Regions from separate parts of the Bradyrhizobium sp. USDA 4474 genome, predicted to be linked through region 3. Evidence: predicted binding sites of a transcription regulator. Region 3 holds the regulator's gene; each other region holds the start of a gene.
The links. The regulator HrcA, encoded in region 3, represses chaperone genes, less so after heat shock. The targets are predictions, from matches to a motif close to GTTAGCACTCNCNNNNNGNGAGTGCTAAC.
Positions count from the first base shown of each region.

Region 1: a site for HrcA is predicted at 7,514-7,542, ahead of ACVW16_RS13520 (co-chaperone GroES). Genes of this name have one in related genera too.
Region 2: a site for HrcA is predicted at 7,954-7,982, ahead of ACVW16_RS05385 (co-chaperone GroES). Genes of this name have one in related genera too.

Region 1 is NZ_JBSRZJ010000002.1:2,465,064-2,474,793, forward strand. Features, by position in the region: gene ACVW16_RS13480 (ATP phosphoribosyltransferase regulatory subunit) at 1-805, shown strand, start outside; gene hisG (ATP phosphoribosyltransferase) at 809-1,786, shown strand; gene ACVW16_RS13490 (glycosyltransferase family 2 protein) at 1,887-2,933, shown strand; gene ACVW16_RS13495 (ChbG/HpnK family deacetylase) at 2,930-3,778, shown strand; gene ACVW16_RS13500 (DUF2076 domain-containing protein) at 3,903-4,724, shown strand; gene ACVW16_RS13505 (L,D-transpeptidase) at 4,792-5,607, opposite strand; gene ACVW16_RS13510 (protein phosphatase CheZ) at 5,919-6,683, shown strand; gene ACVW16_RS13515 (hypothetical protein) at 6,796-7,317, opposite strand; gene ACVW16_RS13520 (co-chaperone GroES) at 7,635-7,931, shown strand; gene groL (chaperonin GroEL) at 8,049-9,680, shown strand.
Region 2 is NZ_JBSRZJ010000002.1:740,233-749,962, forward strand. Features, by position in the region: gene ACVW16_RS05335 (circularly permuted type 2 ATP-grasp protein) at 1-1,057, shown strand, start outside; gene ACVW16_RS05340 (alpha-E domain-containing protein) at 1,062-2,006, shown strand; gene ACVW16_RS05345 (transglutaminase family protein) at 2,178-3,026, shown strand; gene ACVW16_RS05350 (peptidase) at 3,114-3,872, shown strand; gene ACVW16_RS05355 (SDR family oxidoreductase) at 3,898-4,656, shown strand; partial or broken gene ACVW16_RS05360 (FGGY-family carbohydrate kinase) at 4,738-4,936, opposite strand; partial or broken gene ACVW16_RS05365 (helix-turn-helix domain-containing protein) at 4,937-5,098, opposite strand; gene ACVW16_RS05370 (NupC/NupG family nucleoside CNT transporter) at 5,227-6,477, shown strand; gene ACVW16_RS05375 (cupin domain-containing protein) at 6,588-7,163, opposite strand; gene ACVW16_RS05380 (usg protein) at 7,333-7,620, opposite strand; gene ACVW16_RS05385 (co-chaperone GroES) at 8,025-8,339, shown strand; gene groL (chaperonin GroEL) at 8,386-9,730, shown strand, end outside.
Region 3 is NZ_JBSRZJ010000002.1:3,404,831-3,414,560, forward strand. Features, by position in the region: gene gshB (glutathione synthase) at 1-57, opposite strand, end outside; gene ACVW16_RS17990 (YraN family protein) at 68-481, opposite strand; gene rsmI (16S rRNA (cytidine(1402)-2'-O)-methyltransferase) at 468-1,430, opposite strand; gene ACVW16_RS18000 (penicillin-binding protein activator) at 1,759-2,994, shown strand; gene hemW (radical SAM family heme chaperone HemW) at 2,997-4,154, opposite strand; gene rdgB (RdgB/HAM1 family non-canonical purine NTP pyrophosphatase) at 4,141-4,776, opposite strand; gene rph (ribonuclease PH) at 4,788-5,501, opposite strand; gene hrcA (heat-inducible transcriptional repressor HrcA) at 5,669-6,787, shown strand; gene grpE (nucleotide exchange factor GrpE) at 6,857-7,462, shown strand; partial or broken gene pncA (bifunctional nicotinamidase/pyrazinamidase) at 7,530-8,253, opposite strand; gene ACVW16_RS18035 (hypothetical protein) at 8,356-9,294, opposite strand; gene dnaK (molecular chaperone DnaK) at 9,692-9,730, shown strand, end outside.

The sequences.
Region 1 (9,730 bases), 940 kb from region 3:
CGGCCGCCAGGACAGCGCCGCCGCCGATGCCGAGACGCTGGCGCTGGCACTGGAGGCGACCGCCGCCTTCGGCGTGCGCGACGTCGAGATCCGGACCGGCGACGTCGCGCTGTTCAACGCTCTGCTCGACGCGCTCGACCTTTATCCGGTCTGGCGCCGCCGCCTGGTCAAGGACTTCAACCGCAAGATCAGCCTCGAGCAGGATCTGGAGCGGCTGGCAGCCGAGACCACCGCGACCCGCAGCGAATATGAGGGCGTGCTGGCCGCCCTCGCCGGCTCCGACCGCAAGGCGGCGCTGGCCTTCGTCACCGATTTGATGTCGATCGCCGGCACCACCAATGTCGGCGGCCGTACCACGGCCGAGATCGCCGACCGCTTCCTCGAGCAATCGACGCTGAAGGGCGGTGCGTTGCCGCGCGAGGCGATCACCGTGCTGAAGCGCTTCCTGTCGATCTCGGGGAATCCCGATGAGGCCGTCGCCGCGCTGCGCGCGCTCACCGCCGACGCCAAGCTCGACCTCGCCGGGGCGATCGACCAGCTCGAGAGCCGGGTCGGCTTCATGGCCGCGCGCGGCATCGACGTGAAGACCACGCGCTTCTCGACCGCGTTCGGGCGTGGGCTCGATTATTACACCGGCTTTGAGTTCGAGCTGCATCACCGGGGCAACGGCGCCGAGCCGCTGGTTGCGGGTGGCCGCTATGATGGACTGATGACCCAACTCGGATCGCGGACCCCCATTCCGGCCGTCGGCTTCTCGGTCTGGGTCGATGCGCTGACTAGGATCGGCCGCAAGGTGGGAGCTTAAGTCATGAGCGCGCCATTCGTTCTGGCCGTTCCCTCCAAGGGCCGCCTGCAGGAAAACACCGAGGCCTTCTTCGCCCGCGCCGGGCTCAAGCTGTCCAAGGCCGGCGGCGCCCGCGACTATCGCGGCACCATCGCGGGCCTCGACAATGTCGAAGTCGCCTATCTCTCGGCGAGCGAGATCGCATCGCAGCTGTCCCGCGGCCTCGCGCATTTCGGCGTCACCGGCGAGGACCTGGTGCGCGAGAATATCGCCGATGCGGAGACGCGCGTGTCGCTGATCGACGGTCTCGGCTTCGGTTATGCCGACGTCGTGGTCGCGGTGCCGCAGGCGTGGATCGACGTGCGCACCATGGCGGATCTCGACGACGTCGCCACCGGTTTCCGCGAGCAGCATCACATGCGGATGCGGGTCGCGACCAAGTTCATCAACCTCACGCGCGCGTTCTTCTCGCAGCGGGGCATCGCCGATTACCGCATCGTCGAAAGCGCGGGCGCGACCGAAGGCGCGCCGGCGGCTGGCAGCGCCGAGTTGATCGTCGACATCACCACGACAGGTGCGACGCTCGCCGCCAACGGCTTGCGCGTGCTCGACGACGGCGTGATCCTGCGCAGCCAGGCCAATTTGGTCGCCTCGAAGGACGCCGACTGGTCGCCGCAGGCCCGCGAGACCGCGCGCGTCATCCTCGACCACATCGCGGCACGGGCGCGGGCCAACAAGTACCGCGAGGTCCGGACCCGCTTCCGGCAATGCGACGCGGCCCTGCTCGGCGAAGCTCACAGCCGATTCGGCGTTGTGGCTCCGTTCGGCGGACCGACATCGTCGGGAATGCTCACGCTGCACTGCCCGCCCGGGCAAATCTATGCGCTCGCGAGCTTCCTGCGCGAACATGGCGCCGAGACCGTCTCCGTGGTTTCGCTCGACTACGTGTTCGACCGGGAGAACCCGCTGTTCGCCAAGCTCGAAGCGTTCCTGCGGCAGTGAGCCCAAAGGTGTCGAGCTGCTCCGTTCAGCGTAGCGACAGCAAGCCTCAGCTATCATATGCTGTTGAGATGATCTCGAACGCCCTCTGGAACCCCGATCAATGACGCTGGGCTCTGACGTTTCCGGCCTGACCACCACCGCGGCGACTGCGGCTGCGAAAGGGCTGTCGATTGTCGTTCCCGTCTACAACGAGGCGGCCGGCCTTGCGGTCCTGCACCAGCGCATCTGCGACATCGCCAAGACCCTGCGGCGACGCTACCGCCTTGCCTGCGAGGTCGTTTATGTCGACGACGGCAGCGCGGATGCGACACTTTCGGTCGCGCGCTCGTTGCCGGCTGACGCGGTCGACGTCCAGGTCGTCTCGCTGTCGCGCAATTTCGGCAAGGAGGCGGCACTGATGGCCGGCCTCGACCATGCCCGCCTGGGCGCGGTCATGTTCATGGACGGCGACGGCCAGCATCCGCCCGATCTGGTCGAGCAGCTGGTGCGGCACTGGATCGAGGACGGCTACGACGTCGTCTATACCGCCAAGGCGCACCGCGACAACGAACCTTTCCTGCGGCGGCTCGCCGGGCGCGGCTTCTACGCGCTGATCAATTGGGGCGCCCGCCAGAAAATCCCGGAAGACGCCGGCGACTTCCGCTTGCTGTCGCCCCGCGCGGTCGCGGCCCTCAGGCAGCTGCCGGAGCGCAACCGCTTCTTCAAGGGACTGGCAAGCTGGATCGGCTTCCGTCAGATCCGCGTCGACTATGAGCCAGCAGAGCGTGTCCACGGCGTGACGACGTTCAGCGCCGCGCGCCTGCTCGGCCTGTCGATCGAGGGCGTCACGTCGTTCTCGGTCGCGCCCCTGCGCTTTGCCAGCCTGCTCGGCGTGCTGCTGGCCGGCATCGCCTTCCTGTTCGGGCTCTCGATCCTCTGGGAAGTGTTCACGACGGGCAAGCAGGTGCCCGGCTATCCCTCGCTGGTGGTCGGCCTGATGACGATCGGCGGCGTGCAGCTCATCATGATCGGCATCGTCGGCGAATATATCGGCAAGATCCTCTCCGAGCTGAAAGCGCGTCCGATCTACTTCGTCGCCGAGCACAGCGAAAAGCACTTCGAGGCCGACAAGGCCACCGACGCGCCGAACAGGACGGCGGCCGAATGAGCGCGGCTGCGGCAGCGCCGCGGCAGATCTGGCTCTGCGCCGACGATTACGGCATCAGCCCGGGCGTCAACCGCGCCATCCGCGACCTGATCGAACGCGGCCGCCTCAATGCGACCTCGGTGATGATGGTAGGTCCCGCGATCGCGCCGCACGAGGTCGAGACCCTTCAGGCCGTAGCGGAGGCAAGCCCGCGCTGCGCGATCGGTTTGCATGTGACCCTATCGGCGCCATTCCGGCCGCTCACCATGCATTTCCGTCCGCTCGACGGCGACATGTTCATGGCCTTTCCAAAGCTGCTGCGCGCCGGATTGATGCGGCGGCTCGACAGCGAATTTTTTCGCAACGAGGTGCGGGCACAGCTTGCGGCCTTTGCCGAAGCCTTCGGCCGCGCGCCCGACTTCGTCGACGGCCATCAGCATGTGCAGTTGTTTCCGCAAGTGCGTGACGGCTTTGTCGAGGCCGTCGCGGAGATCGCGCCGAAGGCATGGGTGCGCCAGGGCGGCCGGGATCTGCCGCTGGCGCAACGGCTGACGTCTCCAAAGGCGATGGTGCTCGATATCCTCAGCGCGCAATTCCGCAAGCGTGCGGGGCGCGCCGGTCTCGCATTCAATCCTGCCTTTGCGGGGGCCTACGACTTCACGCGGGCGGCTGATTTCGGCGCGCTGATGCGCCAATTCCTCGAGGGTCTTCCCGAGGGCGGCCTCGTGATGTGCCATCCGGGCTTCGTCGACGAGATCCTCACCGGTCTCGACCCGATGACGGACGTCCGGGAGCGCGAGCATGGCTATCTCGCCAGCGACGCCTTCGCGCAGCTGCTCGCGACCAGTGATGTGACATTGGGATGAAAGCGGCGAAAGCCAAGCCACGGGCCCATTTGTCGCATACCGAAATTTAATCCGGCGGCCACTGTTGGGGCCACAATGGAACCCTACATCCCGCTTGCGCTTGTTTCGCGCGAGGGAGATGACCATGACGCCGCAGGAACGCCAGCTCGTGGACGAGCTTTTCGACCGGCTTTCGAAGCTGGAAAATGCACCGCGCGATCCCGACGCGATCGCCGCGATTTCGGACGGCTTGCGCAAGGCGCCGGGCGCGGTCTATGCGCTGGTGCAGACCACGCTGCTGCAGGACGAGGCGCTCAGGCGCGCACATAACCGCATCCAGGAGCTGGAAGCGGCCCATGCGCCGGAGCAGCCCCAGTCCGGCGGCTTCCTGGATACGATGCGCGACACGCTGTTCGGCTCGAGTCCGTCGCGCGGCTCGGTTCCGAACGTGCCGCCGCGCGAGCAGCGGCCGGTCTGGAACAGCGGCCAGGCGATGCAGCAGGCCCAGCCGGGTTACGGCCAGCCGCCCTATGGACAGGCTTACGGGCAAGGCCAGGGGTATGGACAAGGTTACGGCGCCCCGCCGGTCGGTGGTGGCGGCGGCTCGTTTCTCGGCACCGCGGCGGCAGCCGCGGCCGGCGTGGTCGGCGGCTCGCTGCTGCTCTCCAGTATTCGCGGCATGATGGGCGGCGGATCGCATCAGGCTTTTGGCGACACCACCATCATCGAGGAACGCGGCGGTGGCGGTCCCTGGGGCGGCGACCAGTCCGGCGGCTCGCTTGCGCGCGATGCCGGCCTCGATGACATCGGATCGAACCGGGATTCCCGTCAGGGCTTCCTCGACCAGGGATCGAACGATCAGGACAACAACGACCAGAATTTCGACAACAACGACGACGGCAATACGGACGTCGCCGACGACAGCGATTTCGGCGGCGGAGACGACGGCGGCAGCGATTACGCGTGAGGCTGCGCCAGCGCCAAGCAGAAACGGCCGCCGGTGAGGCGGCCGTTTTTATTGGAAGGTCAGGCGCTCACATCACCACGACCTTGGTGCCGACATTGACGCGGCCGTAGAGGTCGATGACGTCCTCGTTGCGCATGCGGATGCAGCCGGAGGAGACGTTGGTGCCGATGGTCCAGGGCTCGTTGGAGCCGTGGATGCGGTAGAGCGTCGAGCCGAGATACATCGCACGCGCGCCGAGCGGATTTTCCGGACCGCCTTCCATGTGCCTGGGCAAATCGGGGCGGCGCGCGATCATTTCCGCCGGTGGCGTCCAGTCCGGCCATTCGCGCTTGGCCGTGATCGACTTCACCCCGGTCCAGGTGAAGCCTTCGCGGCCGACGCCGATGCCATAACGCATCGCGCGGCCGTTGCCCTCGACGAGATAGAGGAACTTGTTGTTGGAATCGACGACGATCGTGCCGGCGCTCTCCTTGCCGCTATAGTCGACAACTTGCTTCTCGAACTTCGGATCGAACGGACGCTGGCGCGGGTCGACCGCCTCCTGCTGGTAGCTTGCGCCCTGCTGATATGCACCCTGCATCTGCGGTTCGCCCATCGGCGGCATCCGGCGCGGATCGGCATAGGCCGGCTGCTGCTGATAGATCGGCTGTTGCGGCGAATAGGCCGGACCGCGGCCGGGACCATCGCCGAACAGGAACTCGATGAAGCCGCCGCCCATGTTGGCATTGGAGGCGACGCGCACCGGCGCCGGAGCGACCTGCCGCTGGTAGAGCACTGCAGGCGGATCGTTCGGCACGCTGTTGTCGAAGGCGCTCGCGCTGGTAGCGCCGACAATGAAGGCGCATGCGCTGCCGAGCAGCGCGACAGACATTTTCTTGAACATCGACGTACTCTGTACTGTTTCGTCTCGTTGCATTCGCCGCCGAACGCGCTGGCTGTTGGCGTCCTCGACGTGGTCAATAAAGAGCAAACTCCGTTTCGTTTGGTAAACGCAGCGGCCGTTTCGATTCACCACGTCGCGAACGGCGGTGCAATTTGGCGATCAGCGTTTATTTTCGATGAAGCGCAAAGCCTCATGGTTAATCGCGCGTTTGCACGCCGTCGCACGCGGCCGCACCACACTTCCGGACGTGAACCTCGTGTTAAATTGCTTCTGCCTACAAAGACGCGTGAGTGAGGTGGGGGAGTATCCTGATGGCTGTTCACCGCAAGCGTTTTCGTGTCGAGGATATCGCCGGTGGCGAGATGCCAGTTCTGGACGTAACCGACGAGTCGGGCCCGATGCATACCGAGATCATGGCAGAGCTGCGCGCGATCCGCGCACAGATGGCCCGAAGCGGTCAGCCCGCGCTGCCGCCGAGCGAAGGCGTCGTGGCGCAGGAAGTCGCGGAGACGCGCGCGTTGCTCGACACCTACCGGGCCCAGATCGAGCAATGCGAGAAGCTGAAGGTCGAGCTCGACCTCATTCATGACGCCATCGACCGCACCAAGCGCGAGATCGCGACCCTGCACGGCAAGAGCTTCGACGGCGGCGAGATGGCCAAGGTCAATGGCGAGCTCGGCGCGGTGGTCGGCGGTACCGAGCAGGCGACCCAGCAAATTCTCGAAGCGGCCGAATCGATCGACCAGGCCGCGAGCGCCATGTCCAAGGTGCAATCGGCCGACCAGCAGAAGCGGCTCGCCGACGACATCCAGGAACGCGTCATCTCGATCTTCGAAGCCTGCAACTTCCAGGACCTGACCGGCCAGCGCATCAGCAAGGTCATGAACACGATGAAGTTCATCGAGCAGCACATCAATTCGATGATGGACATCTGGGGCGGCGTCGACGCCATCAAGTCCCACGCGCCGGTGCCGGTCGACACCCGCAGCGAAGACGAAAAGCTCCTCAACGGTCCGAAGCTCGCCGGCGACGTCGGTCACGCCTCGCAGGACGATATCGACGCGCTGTTCGACTGAGCGAACGCGAGATCAGAAAAACGAAACGCCGGCGCAAGCCGGCGTTTTTTGTTTTGGGCTGTCATTGCGAGACCCCTTCCTTCTTCCCTTGCGGGAGAGGGGACGTCAGACATCACGCCCGCGGCGCGCAACGAACGTAGACCATGTTGCCGTAGCGGGTGGCGGCGTCCTTGTCGACGAAGCGGGTGATCATGACGCGACCGTCGAAGGAGACGACCTCGCGATCCAGCTCGCCCGGCGTCGGGCCGGGGGGGCCGATATAGTTCTTGCCGCTCGGCGAGCCCTTCAGCCGCAGCTCCTGCGGCGTCGCCTGATCGGCGAGATGCATGATCACGCCGCCGGAGGACCCGGCGCCGATCACGTAGGGATTTTTGCACTGGGCCCGCGCGGCCGCTTCGGTGCGGGCGCGGTCGGCCGGGTTCTGGAACGAGGCGAGGCCCCATCGGCCGACGATCTCGTCGGCGCGGATGGAGGCCGGCATTTCCGGCCCGGTGCCGGGCTCAGCCTCGGGCGCCGGCTGGGACGACGAGAAGGACGGCAGGCTCATGCCGCCGCCGCAGGCACCCAGCAGCAGCGCAAGGCAAGAGGCCGCCGCCAGATTGGCAACCGTGCGCGCGTGAGCTGAACTGATCATGGCATTCCCCCAAGCAAGCCTTTGGCCGCGCCCCTCCCGCAGCCAAGCGCAAAACCGCTGCCGGAGCAATGACGTCCTACTACACGCCGGCGCTCCGAACGAATTTCTATTGCCACCATCCTATATCCGCCTCACCAATCGCTTAACCACCTTTGCTTGACAGGATCGCGGCCAAGCCATATTTCCGTGGCGCACTATTAGCACTCGGAAAGCCCGATTGCTAAGCGCGCCGTGCGACCCTCGGGAGGGGGAACGGCGGCGCCGCCCCCACCCACTTCCGCTGCTTTCAGAGAAGCGAGCCTCCAAAGGGAAACGTCATGGCTAAGTCCAAATTTCGTCCGCTGCATGACCGTGTCGTGGTCAAACGTATCGACGCCGAGGAAAAGACCAAGGGCGGCATCATCATCCCCGACACCGCCAAGGAAAAGCCGTCCCAGGGCGAAATCGTCGCCGTCGGCCCCGGCGGCCGTGACGAGGCTGGCAAGCTGATCCCGATCGACCTCAAGGTCGGCGACCGCGTGCTGTTCGGCAAGTGGTCGGGCACCGAGGTCAAGATCGACAACGAAGATCTCCTGATCATGAAGGAGTCGGACATCATGGGCGTGATGGCCTAAGGCCATCTGCCTGAACAGCCGCTGAATGTCATGCCCGGATCATCAGGTCCGGGCATCCATCATTCCGCCTGATATCACCACGCACGACACATCACGAATGAACAGGGATTGCAGAACATGGCTGCCAAGGACGTCAAGTTTTCCGGAGACGCGCGCGATCGCATGCTGCGGGGCGTCGACATTCTCGCCAACGCCGTCAAGGTGACGCTCGGCCCCAAGGGCCGCAACGTCGTCATCGAGAAGAGCTTCGGCGCGCCCCGCATCACCAAGGACGGCGTCACCGTCGCCAAGGAGATCGAGCTCGAGGACAAGTTCGAGAACATGGGCGCCCAGATGGTGCGTGAGGTCGCCTCCAAGACCAACGATCTCGCCGGCGACGGCACCACCACCGCGACCGTGCTGGCCCAGGCCATCGTCCGCGAAGGCGCCAAGGCGGTTGCCGCCGGCATGAACCCGATGGACCTCAAGCGCGGCATCGACAGCGCTGTTGCGGCCGTCGTCAAGGACATCGAAAAGCGCGCCAAGCCGGTCGCCGCCTCCTCCGAGGTCGCCCAGGTCGGCACCATCTCGGCCAACGGCGATGCCGCCATCGGCAAGATGATCGCCCAGGCGATGCAGAAGGTCGGCAACGAGGGCGTCATCACCGTCGAGGAAAACAAGTCGCTCGACACCGAAGTCGACATCGTCGAGGGCATGAAGTTCGACCGCGGTTATCTCAGCCCCTACTTCGTGACCAATCCCGAGAAGATGACCGCCGAGCTCGAGGACGCCTACATCCTCCTGCACGAAAAGAAGCTCTCCGGGCTGCAGGCCATGCTGCCGGTGCTGGAAGCCGTGGTGCAGTCGGGCAAGCCGCTCGTCATCATCGCCGAGGACGTCGAGGGCGAAGCTCTCGCCACCCTGGTCGTCAACCGCCTGCGTGGCGGCCTCAAGGTTGCCGCGGTGAAGGCGCCGGGCTTCGGTGATCGCCGCAAGGCCATGCTCGAAGATCTCGCGATCCTGACCGGCGGCCAGCTGATTTCCGAAGACCTCGGCATGAAGCTCGAGAACGTCACGGTGAAGATGCTGGGTCGCGCCAAGAAGGTCGTGATCGACAAGGAGAACACCACGATCGTCAACGGTGCGGGCAAGAAGCCCGACATCGAGGCCCGCGTCGGCCAGATCAAGGCCCAGATCGAGGAGACCACCTCGGACTACGACCGCGAGAAGCTGCAGGAGCGTCTGGCCAAGCTCGCCGGCGGCGTCGCGGTGATCCGCGTCGGCGGCGCGACCGAGATCGAGGTCAAGGAGAAGAAGGATCGCGTCGAGGACGCGCTCAACGCCACCCGCGCCGCGGTGCAGGAAGGCATCGTCCCCGGCGGCGGCGTGACCCTGCTGCGCGCCAAGAAGGCCGTCGGCCGTCTCACCAACGCCAATGCCGACGTCCAGGCCGGCATCAACATCGTGCTGAAGGCGCTGGAAGCCCCGATCCGTCAGATCTCCGAGAACGCGGGCGTGGAAGGCTCGATCGTGGTCGGCAAGATCCTGGAGAACAAGTCCGAGACGTTCGGCTTCGACGCCCAGACCGAGGACTATGTCGACATGATCGAGAAGGGCATCATCGATCCCGCCAAGGTGGTGCGCACCGCGCTGCAGGACGCTTCCTCCGTGGCCGGCCTGCTGGTGACCACCGAAGCGATGGTCGCCGAAGCCCCGAAGAAGGACGCCTCGCCCGCCATGCCGGCCGGCGGCGGCATGGGCGGCTTCTAAGCCCATCCTGACCTGACGATGTTGCGAAGGCCGCCTCCGGGCGGCCTTCT
Region 2 (9,730 bases), 2.7 Mb from region 3:
GGTCTTTCGTCCCGAGATGAACGGCCAGCAGGTACCGCACGACGTCTACGTGCACATCGCCGGCATCGATATCATCAGGGTCGATGCCAACGACTTCATCGTGCTGGAGGACAATGCGCGCACGCCGTCCGGCGTGTCCTACATGCTGGAAAACCGCGAGATCATGATGCGGTTGTTTCCCGATCTGTTCGCCCGGCACCGGGTGGCGCCGGTCGAGCGCTATCCGGACGAGTTGCTCGCCGCGCTCCGCTCGGTCGCGCCGCAGAGCGCCTCGGGCGAGCCGACGGTCGCCCTGTTGACACCGGGCGTCTACAATTCCGCCTACTACGAACATTCTTTCCTTGCCGACAAGCTCGGCATCGAACTGGTCGAGGGGCGCGACCTCATCGTCAAGAACAACGAAGTCTTCATGCGAACGACCGAGGGCGTGAAGCGTGTCGACGTGATCTACCGCCGTGTCGACGATGATTTCCTCGATCCCCTGACCTTCCGTCCCGATTCTGCGCTCGGCGTGCCCGGGCTGATGTCGGCCTATGCCGCCGGCAACATCACCCTCGCCAACGCCGTCGGCACCGGCATCGCCGACGACAAGGCGATCTACTCCTACATGCCCGACATCGTGAAATTCTATCTCGGCGAGGAGCCTATCCTGAAGAACGTGCAGACCTGGCGCTGCCGCGAGCCGAAAGATCTCGCCTATGTGCTCGATCACATCGGCGAGCTCGTGGTCAAGGAGGTGCACGGCTCCGGCGGTTACGGCATGCTGATCGGCCCCGCCGCGACCAAGGCCACGATCGAGGCGTTCCGCGAAAAGCTCAAGCGGGAGCCGGAAGGCTTCATCGCGCAGCCGACGCTGGCGCTCTCGACCTGCCCGACCTGCACGGCCTCGGGCCTCGCGCCGCGCCATGTCGACCTGCGGCCCTTCGTGCTCACCGGCAGCAAGAGCACGACGATCGTGCCGGGCGGGCTGACGCGCGTCGCGCTGAAGGAAGGCTCGCTCGTGGTGAATTCGAGCCAGGGCGGCGGCACCAAAGACACCTGGATTTTGGACGAGTAGTCAGATGCTGTCGCGTACCGCCGAAAATCTCTACTGGCTCGCCCGCTACGTCGAACGGGCCGAATATCTCGCACGCACCATCGATGCGACCTTGCGTGTCACCGCGCTTCCCGCCGCCTATATCGGCAAGACCAACGAATGGGCCTCGGCGCTGCTCACCGCCGGCGTCGCGGAAAGCTTCTATCAGACCCATGAGGAAGCCAACGAGCACAATGTCGTCGACTACCTCTCGTTCTCCGCCGACAATCCGTCCTCGATCAGGAACTGCATCGAGGCCGCGCGGCTGAACTCGCGCTCGGTCCGCACGGCGCTGACGAGCGAGATGTGGGACACGATCAATTCGGCCTGGATCGAACTTCAGGCGGTCTGGAGCAAGGGCACCTCCACCCGCGAGGACCTCGCCAAATTCCTGCGCTTCGTGCAGGAGACATCGCTGCGATTCGACGGCTCGGCCTACCGGACCATGCTGCGCAACGACGCCTACTGGTTCTCCCGGCTCGGCCTGCATCTGGAGCGCGCCGACAACACGGCACGCATTCTCGACGTGAAGTATCACGTGCTGCTGCCCGAAGAGGAGCATGTCGGCGGTCCGCTGGACTTCTATCAGTGGAGCTCGATCCTGCGCTCGGTATCGGCGCTGACGGCCTATCATTGGGTCTACCGCGAGACGCTGAAACCCTGGCTGGTTGCGGATCTGCTCATTCTCAACGGGACGCTGCCGCGCTCGCTGGCGAGCTGCTACGAAAATCTCGTGCGCAACCTCGACCAGATCGGCGTCGCCTATGGCCGTCAGGGTCCGGCCCAGCGCCACGCCCGCGGCATCCGCAACCGGCTGGAACACAGCAACATGAACGACATTTTCCAGCATGGCGTGCATGAATTCATTCAGGAATTCATCGCTGACAATTCCAGGCTGGGCGAAATCATCACGAAGCAGTATTTGATCTGATGCCCGCCCACTGGCGATATGGGACATTCGTCATGGCCGGGCTTGTCCCGGCCATACACGTTCTTGTTCCAGCGCGGTGACGAAGATCGTGGATGCCCGGGACAAGCCAGGGCAATGACGACCTTCTTCACGCCAGCCAGTCGGGCTTAACCACTAACGGCACGGTCCACCATGCGCCTGCGAATCCAGCACACCACGACCTATCGCTACGAGCCGGCCGCAACCAGCGTGATCCAGATCCTGCGCATGACGCCGTGCAGCCATGACGGGCAATATGTGGCGGAATGGCAGATCGACGTCTCCACAGACACCAAGCTCGACATGCACGAAGACGCGTTCGGCAATGTCACCCATGTGCTGTCCTGCGGGCCCCTGAGCGACATCAAGATCACCGCCGAAGGGCTGATCGAGACCCATGATACCGGCGGCGTGCTGCGCGGCGCGGACGAGCGGTTTCCCGCCGACATGTTCCTGCGCACAACCGACCTCACGACCGCCAATCCGGCGATGACCGCAGTTGCGCGCCAGCTGCGCAGCGAGGCCGAGAACGACACGCTCGGCTTCCTGCACACGCTGATGTCGCAAATCAGCGATCACATGACGTTCGACGAAGACCCGACCAACAGCGGCACCTCGGCCGCCGAAGCCTTCACGCTCAAGCGCGGCGTCTGCCAGGACTATGCGCATATCTTCATCGCCTGCGCCCGGATCGGCGGCGTGCCGGCGCGCTTCGTCTCCGGTCATTTCCTGCGCTCCGACGGCACGGTGCATCAGGGTGCCGGGCATGCCTGGGCGGAAGCCTACGTCGATGGTCTCGGCTGGGTCGGTTTCGATCCCGCCAACAGCATCTGCACCACCGACGCCCATGTCCGCGTCGCGATCGGTCTCGATTATCTCGGCGCGGCTCCCGTGCGCGGCACCCGCTATGGCGGCGGCACGGAGACGCTGACGGTTGCGGTCAAGGTCGAGCAGGCCGGCCGCGGTGGCCAGTCGCAATCGCAGTCGCAGCGGCAGAGCTAGTCGTCCCGCGTCACCCCTGGGAATCGGGGTTGGAGCGGCCTCCGAAATTGGCTAGTAATTCCGCGCAAACGCGTTCGGGGACTGGAAATGACCTATTGTTGTGGAATCCTGGTTCGGGACGGGCTCGTGATGATCGCCGATACCCGCACCAATGCCGGTCTCGACAACGTCTCGACCTTCCGCAAGCTGCACATCTTCTCCAAGCCCGGCGACCGCATCATGGCGATCGCCAGCGCCGGCAACCTCGCCATCAGCCAGTCGGTGCTCTCGACGCTGACCGAAGGCCTCGAAGACCCCAACACGGGCGAGGTCGAGACGCTGATGAACGCGCCGACCATGTTCCAGGCCGCCCAGCGCATCGGCCGGGCGATCCGGGCGGTGCATGCGACCGAGGGACCGGCGCTGAGATCCGAGGACGTGTCCTTCGACGTCTCCTTCCTGTTCGGTGGCCAGATCAAGGGCTCCCGCATGCGCCTGTTCATGATCTACACCGCGGGCAATTTCATCGAGTGCACCACCGACACGCCCTACCTGCAGATCGGCGAGCACAAATACGGCAAGCCGGTGCTCGACCGCGCCATGCATTACGACGTCGAGCTCTACGAGGCGCTGAAGACCGGCCTGATCTCGATGGACTCGACGATGCGCTCCAACCTCGGTGTCGGCCTCCCGATCGACGTGCTCGTGGTGCGGGCCGACGCCTGCGAGGCCGATCTCAACCACCGCATCGAGGCTGGCGAGCCCTATTTCCACGATCTGCGCTCGCGCTGGTCGGCCGCCTTGCGCGCGGCGCATCAGAACATTCCGCGGCCGCCCTACAAGAACGAAAAAGAACCCAAAATCTGACAACTCAAAGAAAAGGCAGGAAACGATGAGTGAAGCGAAAAAAATCGCAGTGGTGACGGGCGCCGGCACCGGGGTCGGACGCGCCGCATCGCTGGCGCTGATGAACATCGGCTTCACCGTGGTGCTGGTCGGCCGCCGGCTCGACATGCTCGAGGAGACAGCGAAGCTCGGCCCCGCAGGCAAGAGCCTGTGCGTGACCGCCGACATGACCAAGCCCGAATCCATCGCCGCGCTGTTCGACAAGGTGAAGGCGACCTATGGCCGGCTCGACGTGCTGTTCAACAATGCCGGCATGGGCGCGCCGGCCGTGAATTTCGAGGACCTCAGCCTCGAGCAGTGGCAGGCGGTGGTGAACACCAACCTCACCGGCCCGTTCCTGTGCACCCAGCACGCCTTCCGCATCATGAAGGACCAGAGCCCGCGCGGCGGACGCATCATCAACAACGGCTCGATCTCGGCGCACGCGCCCCGGCCGTTCTCGGCGGCCTACACCTCGACCAAGCACGCCATCACGGGCCTGACCAAGGCCTCCAACCTCGACGGCCGCATGTACGACATCGCGGTCGGCCAGGTCGACATCGGCAATGCCGCGACGCCGATGACCGATCGCATGGTCAACGGCCCCGGCGTGCTGCAGCCCGACGGCACCACCAAGCACGAGCCGCGCATGGACGCGAAGGCGGTCGGCGATGCCGTCGCCTACATGGCCGGCCTGCCGCTCGATGCCAATGTGCTGACGATGACGGTCATGGCCACCAAGATGCCGTTCGTCGGACGCGGCTGAAGCAAGACGCGAAGACACCCCCATGCACGGTAGGCGTCTAACGACGCCTGCTGCGGGGGTGGCGCTGTCTCAACAATCGTCATCGGCGAGCACCTGCCGCACGAGACGGCTGTGCGGCGCCGCCGCTGACGACGATCGTCTCGATGGCGATGCCTTTGTCCTGCTGGGCGCGCACGATCTGCCGCGCGCCGTAACCGAGGCCGCACAGGCCGGCGAGATAGAGAGCCAGCAAGCTCTCCAGGTGCGAGCGCATATCCAGTCCGGCGATCAGCGCACTGGCCAGCAATCGTCTGAAGCGCGAGGGCGGCATACCCTTCCCCGCCAAAAACTGGCGGTTGAAGTCGGAGAGATTATTGAAGCCGACCTCGAAGCAGATGTCGGCGATGGAGGCCTGCTCGTCGCTCATCAGGATCTGGCAGGCGAGATCGATGCGGAGCCGCTCCCTGATGTCAATCTTCCCCGCGTGACCGATGCAGGCGAGCTTGTCAACAGCGGGCCTGCCAGCAACATTCCCGGCATTGCGTTTGCAACGCAGGCACAGCCATAATCATCGGGGGGTTTGGGGACATCATGCTGCGGCTGCAATCGACACTCGGGGTTTTCGCATTGCTGCTGATCGCCTTCGCGCTGGCGGAGAATCGCCGCGCGGTCTCGTTGCGCCAGGCGCTGATCGGCCTCGTCGTGACCTTCGTCACCGCGATCGTGCTGCTGAAGGTGCCTGTTGTCGCGCACGCCTTCGGCGCCATCAACGACGCGGTCGGGGCCATCTCGGCCGCCTCGCGCGCCGGCTCCTCCTTCGTGTTCGGCTATGTCGGCGGTGGCCCCCTGCCGTTCGACCTGAAGGCGCCGGGTGCCGATTTCATCCTGGCATTCCAGGCGCTGCCGATCGTGCTTGTGATGAGCGTGCTGACGACGCTGCTGTTCTACTGGCGCGTGCTGCCGCCTGTTGTGCGCGGCATGGCCTGGCTGCTGGAGCGCACCTTAGGGGTCGGCGGCGCGGTCGGGCTCTCGACCGCCGCCAACATCTTCCTCGGGATGGTCGAGGCGCCGCTGTTCGTGCGGCCGTATCTGGCGCAGATGAGCCGCAGCGAATTGTTTCTGGTGATGACCGGCGGCATGGCCGGCATCGCCGGCACCGTGCTGGTGCTCTATGCGACGCTGCTGGCTCCCCTCATACCCGACGCGGCCGCGCATTTCGTCATCGCCTCCGTGCTGGGCGCGCCGGCTGCCATCCTCGTCAGCCTGATCATGATCCCCGAGACGTCAGACAAGCGCACCGGCGGCGCGCTGGAGGATCCGGAGATGCAGGTTTCGGGCACGATGGACGCCATCGTGAAAGGTACCAGTGCGGGGATCGAACTGCTGATCAACATCGTGGCCATGCTCCTGGTGCTGGTGGCGCTGGTCTATCTCGTCAATGCGGTGCTTGGCCTGCTGCCCAACGTCGGCGGTGCCGCGATCTCGCTGCAGCGCGTGCTGGGTTTGATCATGGCACCGGTGTGCTGGCTGATGGGACTGCCGTGGGACCAGGCGATCACCGCCGGCAGCCTGATGGGCACCAAGACCGTGCTCAACGAACTCGTCGCCTATGTCGACTTCTCGAAAATGCCACCCGATACACTCGATGCGCGCTCGCGCCTGATCATGCTCTACGCGATGTGCGGCTTCGCCAATTTCGCCAGCCTCGGCATCATGATCGGCGGCCTGGGTGTGATGGCGCCGGACCGGCGCGAGGAGATCAACGCACTGGGATTGAAGTCTATCGTGTCGGGGACGCTGACGACCTGCCTGATGGGCGCGATCGTGGGAGTGTTGACGTAGCGCGGTCTCTCCGCCGTCATTGCGAGCGGAGCGAAGCAATCCAGGAATGTATCAGCGAAGGTGGTCTGGATTGCTTCGCTTCGCTCGCAATGACAAGTGACGAGATCGGCCTACGCCTTCAATTCCACCGTCCTGAACTCCGCCGGCAGGATCACTTCCAGCAATTCCACGTCATCGGAATAGTCCAGAATCATGTGCTTGATCTTCGGCGGCTGGGTCCAGGCGCTGCCTTCTTTCATCATGGTCTCGCCCTGCCCGTCCATGTAGGTCTTCACCCAGCCCTTGAGCACGTAGACCATCTGGAACTCGACGTCGTGGAAGTGCAGCTTCGAGACCTCAGTGGGATCGCAGGGGCCTTGCAGGCGGATGACGTGAGCTTGCGCGAGGCCGTGGCTTGCGGCGGCGATGCCGAGGTCGCGGTATTTTGCGTAAGCACGCAGGCCATCGGCTTTGAAATCTTCCTCGCGGTGATGGCTGATGGCGATGCGCTGCCTGGGGCGCGCCGGCTTCTTGACGGATGCATTTGCCGTCGTCGTGCGCGCCTTCGCCCTCACCGCCTTGCGCGCCGAGGAGCGGGTTGCGGCTTTGGCGCCGCTGCGCTTTTTCACTGCGCTCTGGGCTGCGCTGCGCGATTTTGTTTTCGATTTTGTTTCCGATTTTGTTTCCGATTTTGTTTTCTTGGCCATGGGCCGGCCTCCCGTTGTCATGGACGGAGGCTAGCATGAAAACAGCTCTCGTAGGGTGGATCAGCCGAAGGCGTCATCCACCGATTCTCTCTCGGCGTGGAAAGCAAAGAGGTGGATTACGCCAGCGACGCGCTTCGCCCAGCCGCAGGCTAATCCACCCTACACACCGTCAATGCAGCCGGAACACGCCATCCACGGCGCGCAGCTCGGCCGGCTTGATCAGCTTGGAATGCGCCACCGTCACCGAATGCAGCGGGCCGTCGAGCTTCTCCTGCCAGAACGCCAGGAAGTCGGTCAGCGCCGGGAATTTCGGAAACATGTCGTAGTTCTGCCAGACATAGGTCTGCAGCAGCGAGCGATGATCCGGCATCCTGTAGAGAATTTGGGCCGTCGTCAGCCCGTAGCCCAGCAACTGTTTCCGGAAATCCTCGGAAACGGTTCCAACCCGCAATCCCATGCCAACCTCCTTTGCAGGAGCGCATTCAGGGGGTGGCTTGATCCGGTACGCGACTGGTTGCGCCACCCGGTGGAGATGCGCTCACATGAGAGAAATGTGACGCAAACCGACAATCCATCTCAAGCCTAAAAGTTTAACAAGCTGTTGAAATTCAACGCGTTAGCAGCAGATGCAGCTCCGTGCTAATACGGCCCCCAAGGAAGCCTGGAGAGGCCCTCGCGACGCGGTTAACGATGGCCGCACGAAGTTGGCACTCGGTGCTTCCGGCTGCTGATTTTTTTGCTACAAACCCTTGCTCCCGCAAAATTCCTGTCCTATTTCAATCCCGCCTGTGCTAGCACTCGCGGGCACAGATTGCTAACAAGCTAAAAACCTCAACTCGTGCAAATGTTTAGGAGGACTGCATGAATTTCCGTCCGCTTCACGACCGCGTCGTGGTCAAGCGCATCGACGCAGAAGAGAAGACCGCTGGCGGCATCATCATTCCCGACACTGCCAAGGAAAAGCCCTCCCAGGGCGAAGTCGTCGCCGTTGGCCCGGGTGGCCGCGACGAAGCCGGCAAGCTGATCCCGATCGACCTGAAGGTCGGCGACCGCGTGCTGTTCGGCAAGTGGTCTGGCACTGAAGTCAAGATCGACAACGTCGATCTCCTGATCATGAAGGAAAGCGACATCATGGGCGTCCTCGACGTCCCCGCTTCCAAGAAGAAGGCGGCCTAACGGCCCCTCGCTCCCTCCAGTCAAACATATCCAAGGAAAACTCCAGATGGCAGCCAAAGAAGTCAAATTCTCGGTTGAAGCGCGCGACAAGATGCTGCGCGGCGTCGACGTTCTCGCCAACGCGGTGAAGGTCACGCTCGGTCCGAAGGGCCGCAACGTCGTGCTCGACAAGTCGTTCGGCGCTCCCCGCATCACCAAGGACGGCGTCACCGTCGCCAAGGAGATCGAGCTCGACGACAAGTTCGAGAACATGGGCGCGCAGATGGTGCGCGAAGTCGCCTCGAAGTCCGCTGACGCGGCCGGCGACGGCACCACCACCGCCACCGTGCTTGCCCAGGCGATCGTCAAGGAAGGCGCCAAGTCGGTTGCCGCCGGCATGAACCCGATGGACCTCAAGCGCGGTATCGACCTCGCGGTCGAGGCCGTCGTTGCGGACCTCCAGAAGAACTCCAAGAAGGTCACCTCGAACGACGAGATCGCCCAGGTCGGCACCATCTCGGCGAACGGCGACCAGGAGATCGGCAAGTTCCTGTCCGACGCCATGAAGAAGGTCGGCAACGAGGGTGTCATCACCGTCGAGGAAGCCAAGTCGCTCGAGACCGAGCTCGACGTCGTCGAGGGCATGCAGTTCGACCGCGGCTACATCTCGCCCTACTTCGTCACCAACGCCGACAAGATGCGCGTTGAGATGGACGACGCCTACATCCTCATCAACGAGAAGAAGCTCTCCTCGCTCAACGAGCTGCTGCCGCTGCTCGAGGCCGTGGTGCAGACCGGCAAGCCGCTGGTCATCGTCGCCGAGGACGTCGAAGGCGAGGCGCTCGCGACCCTGGTCGTGAACCGTCTGCGCGGCGGCCTCAAGGTCGCGGCCGTCAAGGCTCCGGGCTTCGGCGATCGCCGCAAGGCCATGCTGCAGGACATCGCGATCCTGACCGGCGGCCAGGCGATCTCGGAAGATCTCGGCATCAAGCTCGAGAACGTCACGCTCAACATGCTCGGTCGCGCCAAGAAGGTGATGATCGACAAGGAGAACACCACGATCGTCAACGGCGCCGGCAAGAAGGCCGACATCGAGGCGCGCGTGGCCCAGATCAAGGCGCAGATCGAGGAGACCACCTCGGACTACGACCGTGAGAAGCTCCAGGAGCGTCTCGCCAAGCTCGCCGGCGGCGTCGCGGTGATCCGCGTCGGCGGCGCGACCGAGGTCGAGGTGAAGGAGCGCAAGGATCGCGTTGATGACGCGATGCATGCGACCCGCGCGGCTGTCGAGGAAGGCATCGTCCCGGGCGGCGGCGTCGCCCTGCTCCGTGCCTCCGAGCAGCTCAAGGGCCTGCGCACCAAGAACGACGACCAGAAGACCGGCGTCGAGATCGTGCGCAAAGCGCTGTCGG
Region 3 (9,730 bases):
GCCCTTGATGTTGATGCGGGCGATGGGGTCCATCTGGACGGCGACGTTCAGTTTCATGGGCTGCCTTTCAGGTCGAGGCGTCGAATGCCGCCAACACATGGCGTGGAAGTGACCGCGGCGCAATCAGCATGGCGTCGAATCGCAACTCGAATTCCGCATGCTCGGGATGCGCTGCGAGCCAGCCCTGCGCGGCATCGATGATGCGCTGCTGCTGGCGTGGCGTGACCGCATAGGCGGCCTCGTCGAGGCTGGCGCGCGCCTTGACCTCGACGAAGGCGATCAGGTTGCGGCGGCGCGCCACGAGGTCGATCTCGCCATGCGCCGTGCGGTAGCGTTTGGCGAGGATGCGGTAACCCTTGGCCACGAGAAAGGCGGCGGCGCGGCTCTCGGCCGAGATGCCGGTGCGGAACGCGGCGACACGCTCGGGCGAGGCGACCTTTGGCTCCGGTTTGGGTTCTGCGACGCCCCTAGTCTTCGCCATCGCCGCCCCGCAAATCCTCGTGCGGACTCTTGGCGAGTTCGAGCGCGCGGGCATAGATCTCGCGGCGGGGCCGCCCAGAAAGCGCGACGGCATGCGCGACGGCGTCCTTGACGCTGTTCGTGGCGAGCTGCGCGCGCAGGAGATCGTCCAGTGCATCTGATGTCAGCACGTCGGCGTCGGCCGCGGGCGGTGCGATCACCAGCACGAATTCGCCGCGCGTCTCCAGCGCGTCGGCTTCGCCCGCGAGCTCACTCAGCGTCGCCCGCGAAATCTCCTCGTGCAATTTCGTCAGCTCGCGGCAAATCGCGGCTTCGCGCGTCCCCATGATCTCGGCGAGCTCGGCAAGCGTGTCCTGCACGCGATTGCCGGATTCGAACATCACCAGCGTGGCATCGATGTGCGCGAGCTCGGCCAGGCGCGATTTTCGCGCGGCCGATTTGGCGGGTAGAAAGCCCTCGAAGAAAAAACGGTTGGTCGGCAGCGCCGCAACCGACAGCGCCGCCAGCACCGACGAAGGGCCGGGCAGCGCAAAGACCGCGTGGCCGGCGGCACAGACCTCGCGCACCAGCTTGTAACCGGGGTCGGAGATCAGCGGCGTCCCGGCGTCCGACACCAGCGCGACCGAGCCGCCTGCCGCGAGTGCCTCCAGGATCTTCGGCCGCGCAGCCTCGGCATTATGCTCGTGATACGGCTTGAGCTGCGCAGAGATGTCGTAACGCTCGGTCAGGCGCCGCGTGATGCGGGTGTCCTCGCAGGCGATGACGTCGACCCCGGCCAGCGTCTGGAGCGCCCGCAAGGTGATGTCGCCGAGATTGCCGATGGGGGTCGCGACCAGATAGAGGCCGGCCGCCGGCTTCGGAGCTGTCAGCCGATGGGCGTCGATGGAGAAACCGCGCGAGGCGGTGTCCGCAGCTTCAGTCGTATTTATCGGAGCCGGCTTTGCGCGCATAATGAATCGAACTTAGGCATGATCCCGGTGGCTGGGAACCAGTCCCCGGAAAAAGATCATATTGGGAGAGGGACTGGAATGTGATCCATCCGGCATCACATTCGAGGGGGAATGAAGCGTCAGCGCCATATTCGCGGCGGAAACCGCGCCTTGATGCTGCGTGACGGACGGCAAACAGCTGGCCGGAACGAAGGGCAGCCGCGTTAAGCGGTCATTATCCTTTTGTTTTGGTTAACTATTTGTGGACAACATGCCTGAATCCGCGGCTTGTGTTGCGGACAAGAGTGAAGTGACGGGCCGCCTGCGGCCGGTCAGAAGAGAAGCTGCCATGGTGGGCCCGCGTGATCCGAAGTCTCCCGTTCAGGGGCCCCTGATGCCAGGGGCGACCCGGCGGAGTACGCTTGGCCTGCTGCTCGGCACGCCCTTGCTCTCGGCCTGCGCCGGCGTGCAGCAGAGCCTCAGCCAGTTTTCCAGCCCGTTCTCCAGCTCCTCGCCGCCTCCGGCCCAGCCGGCCGGTCCGCCACAGCAGGCGACGACCGCGGGCACCGGCGGCGTGAAGGTCGGGGTGATCCTGCCGCTCTCGGCCGCGGGCAATGCCGGGCTTGCGGCGCAATCCATGCGCAACGCCGCCGAGATGGCGCTGGCCGAGTTTCAGAACCCGAATATCCAGCTCCTGATCAAGGACGACAATGGCAGCCCGCAGGGCGCGCAAGCCGGTGCGCAGCAGGCGGTCGAGGAAGGTGCCGAGATCATCCTGGGGCCGCTGTTCGCGCAGTCGGTGCCGGCGGTGGCGCAGGTCGCGCGCGCGCGCGGCATCTCGGTGATGGCGTTCTCCACCGATTCCAGCATCGCCGGCCGCGGCGTCTACCTCCTGAGCTTCCTGCCGGAGTCCGACGTCAACCGCATCATCGAATATTCCGCCGGCATCGGAAAACGCGCCGTTGCCGTGCTCGTGCCCGACAATGCCTATGGCAATGTCGTCGAAGCCGCGGTGAAGGCCGCGGTGCCCAGGCGCGGTGGGCGTGTCGTCGCGTTCGAAAGATACGGCGCCGATCGAGCCACGCCGGCGCGCAACGTGGCACAGCAGCTCGGCAGCGCGGACGCATTGTTCATTGCCGATGACGGCGATGCCGTCGTTTCGGTCGCAGACGCGATGACCGCAGCGGGCGCGAATCTGCGCAACATCCAGCTGCTCGGGACCGGCCTGTGGGACAGCCCGCGCGTCTATGCGAGTCCGGCGCTGCAGGGCGGCCTCTATGCCGCGCCGGATCCGGCCGGCTTCCGCGCGTTCTCCGGCCGCTACCGCACCAAATATGGCGCCGAGCCGATCCGCACCGCGACGCTCGCCTATGATGCCGTCGCGCTTGTCGCAGCGCTTGCGCGCACGCAGGGTACGACGCGCTTCTCGGCCGACGTGCTCACGAATCCATCTGGTTTCGCGGGCATCGATGGCCTGTTCCGGTTCCGTGCGGATGGCACCAATGAGCGCGGCCTTGCGGTGATGAAGGTGACGACGGGCGGCGGTGTCGCGGTCGCGGGCTCGCCGAAGAGTTTTGGGGCGTAGTCCTACGCCGCGAGATCCGCGACCACGGCGTCCAGCACCGGAAAACCGCTGCTCGTCACCCGCAACCGTCCCGCCGCATCGACCGTGATCGCGCCTTCCTCACGCAGCAGCGCGATACGTCTGGGATCGAGCGGACGGCCGGACAAGGCCTTGTAGCGCTCGGGGTCGATGCCTTCGGCCAGGCGCAATCCCATCAGCAAGAATTCGTCGGCCCGCTCCTCGCTGTTGAGGAGATCGTCGGTGACGATTCCATCGCCGTTGCTCTCGACCCGCATCAGCCAGGCTTCGGGACGCTTCTCGGTGGCGGTGGCGTGCCTGATGCCGTCGATGTCGAGGCGGCCATGGGCGCCGGGACCGATGCCGGCATATTCCTCACCGCGCCAGTACACCAGATTGTGCCGGCACTCGGCGCCGCGTCGCGCGTGATTTGAGATCTCGTAGGCGGGCAGGCCGAGCTTGTCGCAGGTCTCCTGCGTCACGTCGTAGAGCGCGCGCGCGACCACTTCGTCCGGCGTCTTCAATTTGCCCGCCTGGTGCAGGCCGAAGAACGGCGTGCCTTCCTCGATCGTCAATTGGTAGAGCGACAGATGCTCGGCCGCTTCATCGATCGCAAGGCGCAGCTCGTCCGCCCACATCGCCGGGGTCTGGTCGGGACGGGCGTAGATCAGGTCGAACGAATAGCGATCGAACGAGCGGCGCGCGATGGCGACGGCGTCGAGTGCCTCGCGCGCACTGTGCATGCGGCCGAGCGCTTTCAACGAGGCATCGTCGAGCGCCTGCACGCCGAGCGAGACTCGATTGACACCGGCAGCGCGATAGCCGGCGAAGCGCGTGGCCTCGACGCTGGTCGGGTTTGCTTCCAGCGTCACTTCGACGTCGTTGGCAACGCGCCAGTGCTTGCCGATCGCATCGAGCACCGCGCCGACGGTGGCGGGCTGCATGAGCGATGGTGTGCCTCCGCCGAGGAAGATCGAGCTGACTTCGCGACCGGGCGAGCGCTGCGCAGTCGTTTCGATCTCGCGCGCGAAGGCGGCCGCAAAACGCGCCTCGTCGATGGCGGCGTGGCGGACGTGGCTGTTGAAGTCGCAATAGGGACACTTCGACAGGCAGAACGGCCAGTGCACGTAGACGCCGAACGCATCTTTATCAGCGCGGCTCAAGGCAGATCTCCGCCAGTTTCACGAAGGCCCGGGCGCGGTGCGACAGGCCGAGGCCGAGCGGCGGCAGGCCATGCTTCTCGATGCTGGTCATCTCACCGAAGGTGCGGTCGTATCCGTCGGGCAGGAACATCGGATCGTAGCCGAAGCCGGCGGTGCCGCGGGGTGGCCACACCAGCGTGCCGTCGACGCGCGCCTCGACCTGTTCGAGATGATCGTCGGGCCAGGCGACGCAGAGCGCCGAGACGAAATGCGCTTTGCGCTTGTCCGGCGTGGTGGCGCCGCGCTCCTGCAGCAGGCGCTCGATCTGCGCCATGGCGGCGGCAAAGTCCTTGGACGGACCGGCCCAGCGTGCGCTGTAGATGCCGGGCGCGCCGTCGAGCGCGTCGACGACGATTCCGGAATCATCGGCAAAAGCCGGTAGCTTGGTCGCCTGCGCGGCCGCGATTGCCTTGATCGCGGCGTTGCTGCGGAAATCGCTGCCGGTCTCGTCAGGCTCGCCAAGGCCGAGTTCGCCGGCCGACACCACCTCGATGCCGTGAGGCGCGAGCAGCTCTTTCATCTCGGCGAGCTTGCCGGGATTGTGGGTCGCGATGACGAGCTTTCCGGTGATTCGGCGGTGCATGGGGCTATTGACTACGCGACAGCCAGTTTCTGCAAGTCCACCAGACGCGCGATGCCTTTTTGCGCCAATGCGATCAGCGCCAGGAACTCGTCCTGCGTAAACGGCTCGCGTTCCGCAGTGCCCTGCACCTCGATGATGCGGCCGTCACCGGTCATGACGAAATTGGCGTCGGTTTCGGCTGCCGAGTCCTCGGCATAGTCGAGATCGAGCACCGGCGTGCCCTTGTAGATGCCGCATGAGATCGCGGCGACGTTGTCGCGCATCACGTTGGCCTTGATCATGTTGCGCGACTTCATCCAGTTGATGCAGTCGGCGAGCGCGACCCAGGCCCCGGTGATCGAGGCGGTGCGGGTGCCGCCGTCGGCCTGGAGCACGTCGCAATCGACGGTGATCTGGCGCTCGCCGAGCGCTTCGAGATCGACGATGGTGCGCAGGGAGCGGCCGATCAGGCGCTGGATCTCGACGGTGCGGCCGCTCTGCTTGCCGGCCGAGGCCTCGCGGCGGGTGCGTTCCGAGGTCGCACGCGGCAGCATGCCGTATTCGGCGGTGACCCAGCCGCGACCCTGGCCCTTCAGCCACGGCGGCAGGCGGTCTTCCAGCGTGGCGGTCACAAGCACGTGGGTGTCGCCGAATTTCACGAGGCAGGAGCCTTCCGCATATTTGACCACGCCACGCTCAAGCGTCACGGGGCGCAATTCGTCGGGCGCACGGCGGCTTGGCCGCATGGGAAATCCTCCAAAACTCGCAAGGTCAGGCTGTTCGCGGTGCTTGTAGGTGGGGTGAGGGTGGGCAGCAAGGCTTTTTCGCCCCTGATATCTGCCCCGCAAACGCCACGCTTGTCAGACGCGCCCGGGATGGACAAATTACGAGGAACTGACAGGAGTTAACGTCTGTGGCCCATCACGATCCGATCCATCTGATCGCGCCGCGCGCAGGCCTCGCCCAGCTCAACGAGCGTTCCCGCGACATCTTTCGTCAAATCGTCGAAAGTTACCTCGCGACCGGTGAGCCGGTGGGCTCGCGCAACATCTCGCGCCTGATCGCGATGCCGCTGTCGCCGGCTTCCGTGCGCAACGTCATGGCCGATCTGGAACAGCTCGGTCTGATCTACGCTCCGCATACCTCCGCCGGCCGGCTGCCGACGGAACTCGGCCTGCGCTTCTTCGTCGACGCCCTGATGCAGGTCGGCGATCTCAACGAGTCCGAGCGGCAATCGATCCAGAGCCAGCTCGCCACCGTCGGCCACGCCCAATCGGTGGAGGCGGCGCTGGATCAGGCGTTGACCCGGCTCTCCGGCCTGACGCGCGCCGCGGCGGTGGTGCTGACGCCGAAGTCCAATGCGCGGCTCAAGCACATCGAATTCGTCCGGCTGGAACCCGAGAAGGCGCTGGTCATCCTGGTCGGAGAGGACGGCCAGGTCGAAAACCGTGTGCTGGCGCTGCCGCCGGGGGTTCCCTCCTCGGCCATCACGGAAGCCGGCAATTTCCTCAATGCGCGGATTCGCGGGCGGACGCTCGCCGAGGCGCGGCTGGAGCTGGAAACCGCGCTCGGCGAGGCCCGCGCCGAGCTCGATCAATTGACGCAAAAGGTGATCTCGGCCGGGATCGCGAGCTGGTCGGGCGGCGAGAACGAGGACCGCCAGCTCATCGTGCGCGGGCACGCCAATCTGCTGGAAGATCTGCACGCGCTCGAGGATCTCGAGCGTGTCAGGCTGTTGTTCGAGGATCTCGAGACCAAGCGCGGCGTGATCGACCTGTTGGGGCGCGCGGAAACCGCCGAAGGCGTCAGAATCTTCATCGGCAGCGAGAACAAGCTGTTTTCGCTGTCCGGCTCCTCCACCATCATCTCGCCCTATCGGGATGCCGCCGGCCACATCGTCGGCGTTTTGGGCGTCATCGGGCCCACACGGCTGAACTATGCCCGTGTGATCCCGACCGTGGACTATGCCGCCCGCATCGTCAGCCGCCTGCTGGGCGGGCTGACCGGCATTGAGCCGATCACGGGCGCTTGATTTTCGGCGTCCGAAGCACGATATCCGGGCCAGCAAACCTCCCCTTGAGACGAGTTCGAGAAGCAGCCGATGACCGATCCCACCCGGCAACCCGAAGACACGGCCGCGCCGACCGGCGAACCCGTGGTGTCAAAGCCCTACATCATGCCCGACGATCCCGAGCCCGGCTCGGTCGAAACGTTGCAAAAGGAAGCTGCCGAGGCGCGCGACCGCATGCTGCGGACGCTGGCCGAGATGGAGAACCTGCGCAAGCGCACCGCCAAGGAGGTCGCCGACGCCAAGCTCTACGGCATCACCGGCTTTGCCCGCGACGTGCTCGACATCGCCGACAATCTCCAGCGCGCGCTCGATGCCGTTCCGTCCGAAGCGCGTGCTGCGGCCGATCCCGGCCTGATCGCGCTGATCGAGGGCGTCGAGCTCACCGAGCGCTCGCTGCTCAATGCGCTGGAAAAGCACGGCGTGAAGAAGCTCGATCCGCAGGGCCAGAAGTTCGACCCGAACTTCCATCAGGCGATGTACGAGGTGCCTGACGCATCGGTGCCCGCGGGCACCGTCGTGCAGGTCATGCAGGCCGGCTACACCATCGGCGAGCGCGTGCTGCGTCCGGCGCTGGTCGGCGTCGCCAAGGGCGGCGCAAAGCCCGCGCCCGCGGCGAACAGCAACGAAGCGAACTGAACGATATCGAGGAGCGCGCTCGCGCGCGTCTCCTCCTCTTCCTCAAGGTCTGGCAGAGGTGAGCGCTTTATGCGCTCACCGCGATATCCGCGGACTGAATCCGCTTCACGCCGGCCTTGGCCATGTCGACCCAGGCCTTCGCGAGCGAGCCCTGATTGTCGATGCCGCGGCAGGCGTCTTCCACGACGTAGACTTCAAAAACCAGCCTTGCGCGCATCGAGCGCAGTCCAGGCGACGCAGAAGTCCGTGGCGAGGCCCGCGACAAAGACGCGCTTGATCTTGCGGGACTTCAGATAGGCGGCGAGCCCCGTCGTTGTCTTGCCGTCGGCTTCGACGAAGGCCGAATAGCTGTCGACATCCTTGTGGAAGCCCTTGCGGATGATGAGCTCGGCCTGCGGGATCGAGAGGTCTTTCGACAGCGAGGCGCCATCGGTGCCCTGCACGCAATGGTCGGGCCACAGCACCTGCTTGCCATAGGGCAGGTCGATGGTCTCGAACGGCTTCTTGCCGGAATGCGCTGACGCGAACGAGACGTGGCCGGGCGTGTGCCAGTCCTGCGTCATCACCACGTTCGAAAATGCTTTGGCCATCTTGTTGATCACAGGCACGACCTGCTCGCCTTCCTTCACCGCGAGGCTGCCGCCCGGCAGGAAGCAGTTCTGCACATCGATCACGAGCAGCGCGGATGCATCGTCCGGCTTGATCGAGGCTGCTGCGAAAAGTGCCGATGGCGCGAGGCTCGCGAGTGTGGTGGTCCCCAGCGCGGCCAAGATCTGTCGTCGATTAATCATCGTCCGCCTCCCTCAAGGTTGATCCGGTGGAGGGAAGCCTAGTTCCGTTCGTGTACAAACGAAAGCCCGAAAATGCAGCCGGCCCTGGTGAGGGGATGGGCGCTACCCCTTCGGCTGGATGCCGTCGCGGACGGCGCGGAAGCGGGTGAAGGCGTCGGACCACTGGTCGCGCGGAGCGCTGGCGATGATGCGCAGCGAGGTGCCGCCGCCGAACCGGATCCATTGCACGACCGTGACCGGGGTCTTGTCCTTGCCGCTGACGCCGTCGATCCGGGTCTCAAAGCCGGGCTGGCTGTTGATGCGAATCGGCTCGGACATGGTGACACGGGACTCGCGCAGGCCGGGGATCTGGAGTGCGGCCTCCTGGGCGAAGCGGGCGCGGTCGTCGGCGGCTTGCGGAGTGGCGCCGATCAGGCCGAGGATCATGAACGGCTTCGATTCATAGCCCGCGCTCTCGTCACCGTCGGCCAGGATGATGCTCGAGCCCGGCACCAGCGTGCGGATGTCCTTGAAGCCGGCGAGATCGGTGATCTTGAACGGCATCAGCCCGAGCTGCTCGTCAGCCGACACCTCCTTGCGCAGGGTGGCGGTCGCAAACATCTGCCGCACCGCCTCGTCGGTGTAGATCTTCGAGGCGTTCTCCGGGACCTGCACCGCGACATAGCCGGAGAAGCCAGTGCCCGGCACGATCATCGAATAGCGCTTCACCAGCGTGTCCCCGGCCTTGCCGCTCTCGGTGGTAAAATAGGCAAGGCCCGCCGATGTCTCGATCTTCTCCGGCTTGACGCCGTTGACGCCGCCCGGATTGGCGTTGAAGGCCGTTGCAACCTCGTTATAGGCCGCCGGCGGCAGTTCGGTGACCAGCACCTTGACGCTGCCGTCCTCGTTCTCGAAGCCCGGGAAGGTCTTGGCCTTGCTCAGCCCGACCAGCGGCACCATGCCGAGACGCAGACCCGGCGGATACACGGCGTCGGCAGCAAGCGCCGGAAGCGCGGAGACAACGATAAGGGCGAGCGCGGCGAGGGGGCGGATCAGCTTCATGGGCACTCTGATTGGTTCATATTGAGGCCGTACGATGGTCGGCCGTTGGCCGCGTTGTCGCGCGAAGCGGCCCCGTGACGAGGCCGTCCGGCCGGTCCGCCTTTTAGCGGGTTTGGTGCGCCGGCAACAGGGCCGGGCCGATCACGGCAGCGGAGACGGCCTGAGCACTGAACCTGTTAACAAATCCTCACCCGCAAGGGCGGTGAAGCCCGGATATGATCTTCCAAAACCCAATGTTTTCACGGTCCAAACTTGCGTTCGGTCCTTGCGGGCTCCTCCCCCCCTCCTATATGAGCCTCAACCATCGCAATATCGCGAATGTTTGATCTTAGGGGGTTTCGGTTCGGGTGCCTTCTGGGCCCAGCCAACCTGCCGCAAAAAGAAGGATATCAGGACCATGGGAAAGGTCATTGGGATCGACCTCGGCACCACGAAT